2 regions of the Aquamicrobium sp. YD-1-mutant5 genome follow, and region 2 is predicted to be linked to the other one. Evidence: predicted binding sites of a transcription regulator. Region 2 holds the regulator's gene; the other holds the start of a gene.
What was found. The regulator LexA, encoded in region 2, represses DNA repair genes until DNA is damaged. The targets are predictions, from matches to a motif close to TGTTCNNNNTGTGTTCNG.
Positions count from the first base shown of each region.

Region 1 (4,670 bases), on a different contig from region 2:
ATTTTCGGCAATGCGCCGGGCAAGGGCGCCATCGTGTCCTTCGAGTTGCAGGGCATCCATGCGCACGATGTGTCGATGGTCATAGACCGTCAGGGCGTTGCAGTGAGGGCAGGCACCCATTGCGCCCAGCCGCTGTTGAAACGCTTCGGCGTCACCTCCACATGCAGGGCATCGTTCGGCATGTACAACACCAGAGCCGAGATCGACGTTTTGGCCGAAGCGCTGGAAAAGGCGCGGAAATTTTTCGGATGACGGATATGGACGACACCACCACACGTGTTGAAACCGACGGGCAGACTGAGCAGGAAGCCGTCGAAACCGGGCCGGTTTCGACCATTCCCGAGGAAGAACTGGCGCGCCTGACCGACGACATCATTTCCGCGCTGAAGACCGTCTACGATCCGGAGATTCCGGCCGATATCTATGAACTCGGTCTCGTCTACCGCATCGACATCGAGGACGACCGCACCGTGAAGATCGACATGACGCTGACCGCCCCGGGCTGTCCGGTGGCCGGCGAGATGCCGGGCTGGGTGCAGAATGCGGTGAGTGCGGTGGAAGGCGTTTCCGGCGTCGAAGTCAACATGACCTTCGATCCGCCATGGACGCCCGACCGCATGTCGGAAGAAGCCCAGATCGCCGTCGGCTGGTACTGAGGACCGACGCCGCACTTGCCTGCTGTCGGGCGGCAGGAGCCGCTCTTGCAGAGCCTTCCAAATTCCCCCATCTTCAGGGGGAGATATGAAATCATTCCGGCAGGCCTTTAACCTGCATGGCATGGAGAAGACTGAGATGGCACGTTTTTCCATCATGAAGCTGACCGACAAGGCGGCGGAGCGGGTGCGCGAAATCATCGGTGCGCGTTATGGCGCGCACGGCATCCGGCTCGGCGTGAAGAAGGGCGGTTGCGCCGGCATGGAGTACACCATCGATCTGGTCACCGAACCTGACCCGAAGGACGACCACGTCGAGCATCAGGGTGCACATGTTTATGTCGCGCCGGAAGCGGCACTGTTTCTGCTCGGTACCGAGATGGATTTCGAGGTCACCACGCTGCGCACGGGCTTTGTGTTCCGCAATCCCAATCAGTCTTCCGCCTGCGGCTGTGGCGAATCGGTGGAACTGAAACCAGCCGACCTGAAGGCGCTGGCCGAGGCCCGGGCGACAGCCGAGGCCTGATTTCCCTCCATGGACAACGGGCGCATCGAAGAGCTTTTCGAAGGGCTTGGTCCCGTCACCATACGCCGCCTGTTTGGAGGCAAGGGCATCTACCATCGCGGCGTCATCATCGCCATCGTCCTGCAAGGCGAACTGATGCTCAAGGCGGATGCCATAAGCGCTCCCGATTTTGTTTCTGCGGGTGCGCGCCAATGGACCTATGCCGGAAAGGGCAGGGAGGTGGCCATGCCCTACTGGACCACTCCCGATGTTGCGTTCGACGATCCGGACGAAATGGCGGCGTGGGCGCGCAAGGCGTATGATGCGGGTTTACGGGCGACAGCTCAGGAAGCCCGGCGGGAAGGCTGAACGGAACCGGATGCGATTCGGGCGGCCGGAAATTTTCTCCGGGTGTTCGTATTCCCGTTAAACCGGTCCGGTATCGTGGACAAAATGGGAACTTTTGTGGAATTCCAAAATAAAACAATTGGTTAATCCCTCTTGCAAAAATGGAACAAAGAGGGTACAAAAATCTGAGCGGTCAGCGAATTGTCCGTCTGTCATTGACGACCAAAAGGTACTGTATCATGGCTCAGAATTCATTGCGGCTTGTAGAGGACAATTCGGTGGACAAATCAAAGGCTCTGGACGCTGCGCTGTCGCAGATCGAGCGGGCTTTCGGCAAGGGCTCGATCATGCGCCTTGGCGCAAACGAGCAGGTGGTCGAGATAGAAACGGTTTCGACCGGTTCTCTCGGTCTCGATATTGCGCTGGGTGTTGGCGGTCTGCCGCGCGGGCGCATCATCGAGGTCTATGGCCCTGAAAGCTCGGGCAAGACGACGCTGGCTCTCCATACGGTTGCGGAAGCGCAGAAGAAGGGCGGCATCTGCGCCTTTGTCGATGCCGAGCACGCGCTGGACCCGGTCTATGCCCGCAAGCTGGGTGTCGACCTTGAAAACCTCCTGATCTCGCAGCCGGACACCGGCGAACAGGCGCTGGAAATCTGCGACACGCTGGTGCGCTCCGGTGCGATCGACGTTCTGGTGGTGGACTCGGTCGCGGCACTGACGCCGCGCGCGGAAATCGAAGGTGAGATGGGCGACTCGCTGCCTGGTCTTCAGGCTCGCCTGATGAGCCAGGCGCTGCGCAAGCTGACGGCTTCGATCTCGCGCTCCAACACCATGGTCATCTTCATCAACCAGATCCGTATGAAGATCGGCGTCATGTTCGGTTCGCCCGAAACGACCACCGGCGGCAATGCGCTCAAGTTCTATGCGTCGGTACGCCTCGATATCCGGCGTATCGGCTCGGTCAAGGATCGCGACGAGGTGGTCGGCAACCAGACCCGCGTCAAGGTGGTCAAGAACAAGCTGGCTCCGCCCTTCAAGGTGATCGAGTTCGATATCATGTATGGCGAGGGTGTGTCCAAGACCGGCGAGCTCATCGACCTCGGCGTTAAGGCCGGTGTGGTTGAAAAATCGGGTGCATGGTTCTCCTATAATTCGCAGCGTCTCGGGCAGGGGCGTGAGAACGCCAAGCAGTTCCTGCGTGACAATCCGGACACGGCGCGGGAGATCGAACTGGCGCTGCGCCAGAATGCCGGGCTGATTGCCGAGAAGTTCCTGGAAGACGGAGGCTTCGAGGCTGAGGCTGGCGAGGGCTGATGCGCTGATCGGCACGGATTGTCCGGCCCCGGCCGAATGAACTTAAAGTGAAAAACGCCGGTCTCGGGTAGATCGGCGTTTTTCGTTGCGGGCAGCATTTTTTGAAAGAGTGCCTCACCGTTGAGCAAGGCCTCAGCGGTGAGGCACCTGAGGTTTCGCCGGCGATCTTTCCTCATTCTGGACAGGGTGCTGGCCGACCGCTAAAAGGCTGTGTTTTCCGCACTGGCGCCGCAGGCGTTTTCCTGAACAAAGGCATCTTTCATGAGTGGTGTTAACGAGATCCGGTCGGCTTTCCTCGACTACTTCCGCAAGGAAGGTCACGAGGTCGTTGCCTCCAGCCCTCTGGTGCCGCGCAACGATCCGACGCTGATGTTCACCAATGCCGGCATGGTTCAGTTCAAGAACGTGTTCACGGGTCTGGAAACGCGCCCCTATAACCGCGCGACCACCTCGCAGAAGTGCGTTCGTGCCGGCGGCAAGCACAATGACCTCGACAATGTCGGCTACACCGCGCGCCATCACACCTTCTTCGAGATGCTCGGCAATTTTTCCTTTGGCGACTATTTCAAGGAACGCGCCATCGAGCTTGCCTGGAACCTGATCACCCGCGAGTTCGGGCTGTCGAAGGACAGGCTGCTGGTCACGGTCTATCACACCGATGATGCATCTGCCGAATTCTGGAGGAAGATCGCAGGTCTTTCCGACGAGAAGATCATCCGCATCCCGACGAGCGACAATTTCTGGGCGATGGGCGATACCGGCCCCTGCGGCCCCTGCTCGGAAATTTTCTACGACCATGGCGACCATATCGCCGGCGGACCTCCCGGCAGTCCGGATGAGGACGGCGACCGCTTCATCGAGATCTGGAACCTCGTCTTCATGCAGTATGAACAGGTGACGAAGGGAGAGCGCATCGAGCTGCCGCGTCCGTCGATCGACACCGGCATGGGGCTTGAGCGTATCGCTGCCGTGCTGCAGGGCGTGCATGACAATTACGACATCGACCTGTTCAGGGCGCTGATCCGCGCCTCCGAGGAGGCCACCGGCGTACCGGCGACCGGGACGAACCGGGCGAGCCATCGCGTCATCGCCGATCACCTGCGCGCTTCCTCCTTCCTCATTGCCGACGGGGTGCTCCCCTCCAATGAAGGGCGCGGCTATGTGCTGCGCCGCATCATGCGCCGCGCCATGCGTCATGCGCAGCTTCTGGGCGCGCGCGATCCGCTGATGTGGCGGCTGGTTCCCGCGCTGGTGCGCGAGATGGGGCAGGCCTATCCCGAGCTGGTGCGCGGCGAGAGCCTGATTTCCGAAACGCTCAAGCTGGAGGAAACCCGCTTCCGCAAGACGCTGGCGCGGGGCATCACCCTCCTCAACGAAGCGACCGAAGGGCTGGACAGCGGAGGCCGGCTGGACGGCGAGACCGCCTTTAAGCTCTATGACACCTATGGTTTCCCGCTCGACCTGACGCAGGACGCGCTGCGCCAGCGCAACATCGCCGTTGATCTGGAAGGCTTCAACGCGGCGATGGAGCGCCAGAAGGCCGAGGCCCGCGCCAACTGGGCCGGTTCCGGCGAAGCGGCGACCGAGACCGTCTGGTTCGGCGTGCGTGAAAAGTCCGGCGCGACCGAATTTCTTGGCTATGACACCGAGCAGGCCGAAGGTATCGTCCAGGCACTCGTGCAGGACGGCAAGGAAGTGGAGAGCGCTTCCGCCGGCGAGAGCGTCGCCGTCGTCGTCAACCAGACGCCGTTTTATGGCGAATCCGGTGGTCAGATGGGCGACACCGGAATTATTTTGGGCGAAGGATTCTCCATCGAGGTGGAAGACACGCAGAAGAAGGGCGACGGC
Region 1 covers NZ_JCAKKP010000007.1:35,313-39,982, reverse strand. Annotated here, with positions in the region: gene AC5XE7_RS12150 (cysteine desulfurase) at 1-252, shown strand, start outside; gene AC5XE7_RS12145 (SUF system Fe-S cluster assembly protein) at 249-656, shown strand; gene sufA (Fe-S cluster assembly scaffold SufA) at 793-1,179, shown strand; gene AC5XE7_RS12135 (TfoX/Sxy family protein) at 1,189-1,527, shown strand; gene recA (recombinase RecA) at 1,746-2,822, shown strand; gene alaS (alanine--tRNA ligase) at 3,084-4,670, shown strand, end outside.
Region 1: recA (recombinase RecA) is a predicted target of LexA. The motif match lies at 1,669-1,686, and genes of this name have one in related genera.

Region 2 (4,670 bases):
TCGTGGAAATTGAGGACATGGCGAGCGGGCGCAAGCGTCTGACGATCGATGTCGTCTCCACAGAGAGGCCGAAACTACGCTACCAGCCGGAACGGGTACGAATTTCCGCCCGCAACCTGCCGCCGGAGATAGCAGCGGGCTCGGATGTGACCGGTCTCGTCCGCCTGCTGCCGCCGAGCGGGCCGATTCGGCCGGACAGCTACGACACATCCTTTTCCAACTATTTTGGTGGCATTGGCGCGAGCGGTTTCTTTCTCTCCGGACCAAAGCTGTCCGAGCAGACTGTCGCGCCGCTGGCTACCCGCGTCAGTGCAGCGATCGAGCGGGGGCGGCAGGCGGTTGCCGGGCGCATCAGGCACAGCATCGGCGGGCCAGAAGGCGAGATCGCGGCAGCGCTGATCGTCGGGGTGCGGGCGGGCATTCCAGAAGAGATAAACGAGGCAATGCGCAAGACCGGCATCTATCACATCATCTCCATATCCGGCCTGCATATGGCGCTGGTGGCGGGTACGGTGATGGGATTGATGCGCGGATTGTTCGCCGCATTCCCGGATTTTTCCTCCCGTCATCCGGTCAGGAAATATGCAGCCCTTACCGCGCTTTTTGCGATTTTCGCCTACCTGCTGATATCCGGCATGGTGGTGGCTGCCGTGCGCTCGTTCATCATGCTGGCCGTGATGTTGGTGGCCGTGCTGTTCGACCGCAGCGCGCTGACCATGCGCAATCTCGCTATTTCGGCGATCATCGTCATCCTGGTCACGCCCCATGAGGTGGTGGGGCCGAGTTTTCAGATGTCGTTCGCGGCAACGGCGGCGCTGGTCGGCGCCTATGCGGCATGGTCGGACTACAAGGCGCGCCGACCTGTTGCGCGGGTTTACAAAAAGTCCGGTCTCGCTCGGTCGCTGATCCGCGCTCTGGTCACCATGATGGTTGGCCTTGCCGCAACGTCCGTGGTTGCCGGCGTTGCCACGACCCTCTACGCGGCATGGCATTTTCAGCGCATTGCACCGCTCAGCCTGCTGGCCAATCTGGCGGTGATGCCCGTCGTCTCGATCATCGTCATGCCATTTGCCGTTTTTGCATCGCTCGCCATGCCTTTCGGGCTGGATGGCCCTCTCTTGCAAATCATGGGCAAGGGGCTGACGGCAGTGATTTTCCTTTCCGAAAAGATCGCGGACATGTCGCCAGTCGACGCGATCGGGCTGATTCCACCCGAGGCAGTGCTTCTGGCGACGATTGCGCTGGTGATTGCAACGATGACGACAACATGGCTGCGCCTTGTCGCACTGCCATTCGCCATAGGCAGTATGCTGACGCTTGGCTCTGCCCGAACGCCTGACATTCTCATTTCAGAAGATGCCCGGCTGATTGCCGTCGCCATGGAAGGGGGGCAGGTTGCGGTCAACCGCCCCCGCCCGAGTGCCTTCACCATGGATAACTGGAGCCGGGCGATGGATGCAGAAACGATATTGCCGCCAACCCGCGTAAAGCCGCCGGACGAGGGTATTTTTCTGCAGGATTTTATCGCTCCTGCGAGGCAGGAAAGCAAAGCAGCAGGGTTTGTATGCTCCGAGAAAACATGTGCTTTGCGCAGTCCCTCTGGTCTGCTTGTCGTGCAGGTTCAGGATGCGGGTATGGCCGCCAAAGCATGTGCCCATGCAACAGTCATCGTGATCGAGGACGCGGTGATGCGTAACCCGTGCCGAAAATCTCAGGCAATTGTGGTGACCCGTCGGAAGCTGGCGCAAAAGGGAAGTGCCGAAGTCTATCTGGAAAAGGTCGACGCTGCTTCTGGTGTTCCAGTCGGAAATTCATTGCCAATCATCGGAGAGCCAAAGGTGCGCTTCGCAATCGAAGGGGATTATCGGCCATGGCACACCCAGCGCCGATACTCGCGGGAAGCACGTGGCTTGCCGCCCTATGAGAGAAAAGTTGCCTCAGCACCTGCGGAAACGCCTGTTCTCTCAGCCCCGGACAAGATCGAATAAGCGATAAAGACAGGGCGTATCCGGAACGGTTTCCGCCTCGTCTGGCAGGTCCGTTTCTGCGGGTGGATCAAATGCAGACCCAGTTACGCAGGAAAATCGACCATCGTGACAGATAGCTGGACGGGCCGCTCGCCTATGGAGCTAAAATCTGCTCACCGATCGTACAGGTCGTAAAGTGCCCTTTAGCTATCGGCGATCAACGCTTTGAGAGCGCTCAAATGGCGACCTCAACATTTCAATCATTTCCTCAGGATGTTGTTTTAAGATGCTGATAAACAATGTTCCTCAGAACGGATGGAAGGCAAAAAATCCGGTTCGTTCTGTTTCATTTCCGGATCAGTAACGGCGGATCAATCCGACCAGCCTGCCTTGCACCTTGACGCGGTCGGGTCCGAAAATCCGGGTTTCGTAAGCCGGATTGGCGGCTTCAAGCGCGATGGAGGCGCCTTTGCGACGGAACCGCTTCAGGGTTGCTTCCTCCTCGTCAACGAGTGCCACGACTATATCGCCCGGGGTGGCTGTATCGCCGTTGCGGATGATGACGGTATCGCCATCGAAAATGCCGGCTTCGATCATGGAGTCGCCCCGAACTTCGAGGGCATAATGCTCGCCGCCCGACAGCATTTCCGGCGGCACCGAAATGGAATGTGTCTTGTGCTGGATCGCATCGATCGGAACACCCGCAGCGATCCGCCCCATCACGGGGATGGAAACCGCCGAGGCGCTGTCATCCTCATTGCTGGCGATCTGCGGCTTGCGAACATCCTTTGCCGGCTGCCCGAGGCTTCCCTGAATGACGCTGGGTGAAAATTTTCGCGCACTGTTCAGACCGGGGGCAATGGAATCTGGCAGGCGCAGCACTTCCAGCGCACGCGCCCGATTGGGCAGGCGACGGATAAACCCACGTTCTTCCAGTGCGGTGATCAGGCGATGGATGCCCGACTTCGAGGCAAGGTCCAGCGCTTCCTTCATTTCGTCGAAAGAGGGCGGAATGCCACTCTCCTTCAACCGCTCATGGATAAAGAGAAGCAGTTCATGTTGCTTGCGCGTCAGCATAGGTTCCCCCGGCAGCGGCGAATCCAGAATCGGAAAACAAACCCGGAACAAACACTATATGTTCCAGTTGTGTTCCGCAACCGCTTAAAATCAGAACGACCGGGGACGGCTTCAGCCGATCATCATCAACTGGCAGGGATCGCCGATTTCCGATGCCGGCTGGAAGGGGGCGCGTATGACCAGTCCCCCTGATGCGGCCATGGTGCGCAGCATGGAAGAATCCTGCACACCGAAGGGCGTGGCAATCAGCTGGCCGTCGCGTTCCTCAATGGCTGCACGAACATAGTCCTGACGATGGTCGTTGGCTGAAACCGGTGCCCCGAGCGTCGCTGTCCTGATGTCCTGACGGAAAGGGCGGCCGCCAAGGCGGGCGAGCAGAGGTTTCAGGAAAAGCTGCGAGCAGACGAGGCTCGCCACGGGATTTCCGGGCAGGCCCAGACATCTGATGTTGTCCATTCTGCCGAACATCAGCGGCTTGCCGGGCCGCATGGCGATCCGCCAAAAGTCGAGCGTCATGCCTTCGCGCGTCAGAACCTTGTGAACGAGATCGTGATCGCCCACGGAGGCTCCGCCAGATGTGACGATGACGTTCGCACCGGCCGCAACAGCCTGTTTCACCAGCGCCGAGATTGCATCCTCGCGATCTGGTGCGATGCCGAGATCGAGAACATCGGCGCCCACGGCGCGGGCCGCGGCTGCGATGCCATAGCTGTTGGATGAAATGATCTGACCCGGTCCCAGTTCGCTTCCAGGCAGGCGCAATTCGTCGCCGGTGGCGATGATGGCGACCAGTGGCCGTCTGACGACCGTGAGGCGCGCGTGATTGGCCGAAGCGGCGAGCGAAAGCGCGCTGGCGCGCATCAGATGGCCTTTTTCGACGAGAAGGTCGCCAGTCGTGAAATCCAGACCGGCGCGCCGCACATTGCGACCGGCAGCGGTCGGCTCACGCAGGCGGATCACGCCATCTGCCGGCCTGTCGACATTTTCCTGAATAACGACCGTATCGGTTCCCGCGGGTAGGGGCGCGCCGGTGAAGATGCGCACGCACTGGCCGGCTTCGACAGAGCCTGAAAACATGCTGCCAGCGGCCACTTCGCCGATGACGGCCAGCTCACTGCCCGTGATCTGCGCGTCGGCGCCCCGCATGGCATAGCCATCCATTGCCGAGGCGTTGAAGGGAGGCTGCGTGCGCAGCGCCACGATCGACTCGGAAAGCACGCGATCATACGCATCGTTCAGGGGCACGCTTTCACCACCGAGGGGCCCGACATCCTCCAGAAGGCGTTGCAGCGCCGTTTCCAGCGGGACCAGCGCCATGTCAGGCCTCTGCCTTGTAGTCGCCTGATTTTCCTCCGGTCTTGGAGGTAAGCCTGATGTCGGAAATGATCATCGCGCGATCCACGGCCTTGGCCATGTCGTAGATGGTGAGGCAGGCGACGGACGCAGCCGTCAGAGCCTCCATTTCAACGCCGGTCTTGCCGGTAACGCGCGCCAGAGCCTGAACCCTGAGGCCCGGCAGATCGTGATCCGGCTCAATGTCGACGCTGACCTTGGTGAGCAGCAGCGGATGGCAGAGCGGGATGAGCTCGTGCGCCTTCTTGGCGGCCATGATGCCGGCTATGCGCG
Region 2 covers NZ_JCAKKP010000001.1:345,466-350,135, forward strand. Annotated here, with positions in the region: gene AC5XE7_RS01675 (ComEC/Rec2 family competence protein) at 1-1,988, shown strand, start outside; gene lexA (transcriptional repressor LexA) at 2,325-3,044, opposite strand; gene AC5XE7_RS01685 (molybdopterin molybdotransferase MoeA) at 3,156-4,361, opposite strand; gene moaC (cyclic pyranopterin monophosphate synthase MoaC) at 4,363-4,670, opposite strand, start outside.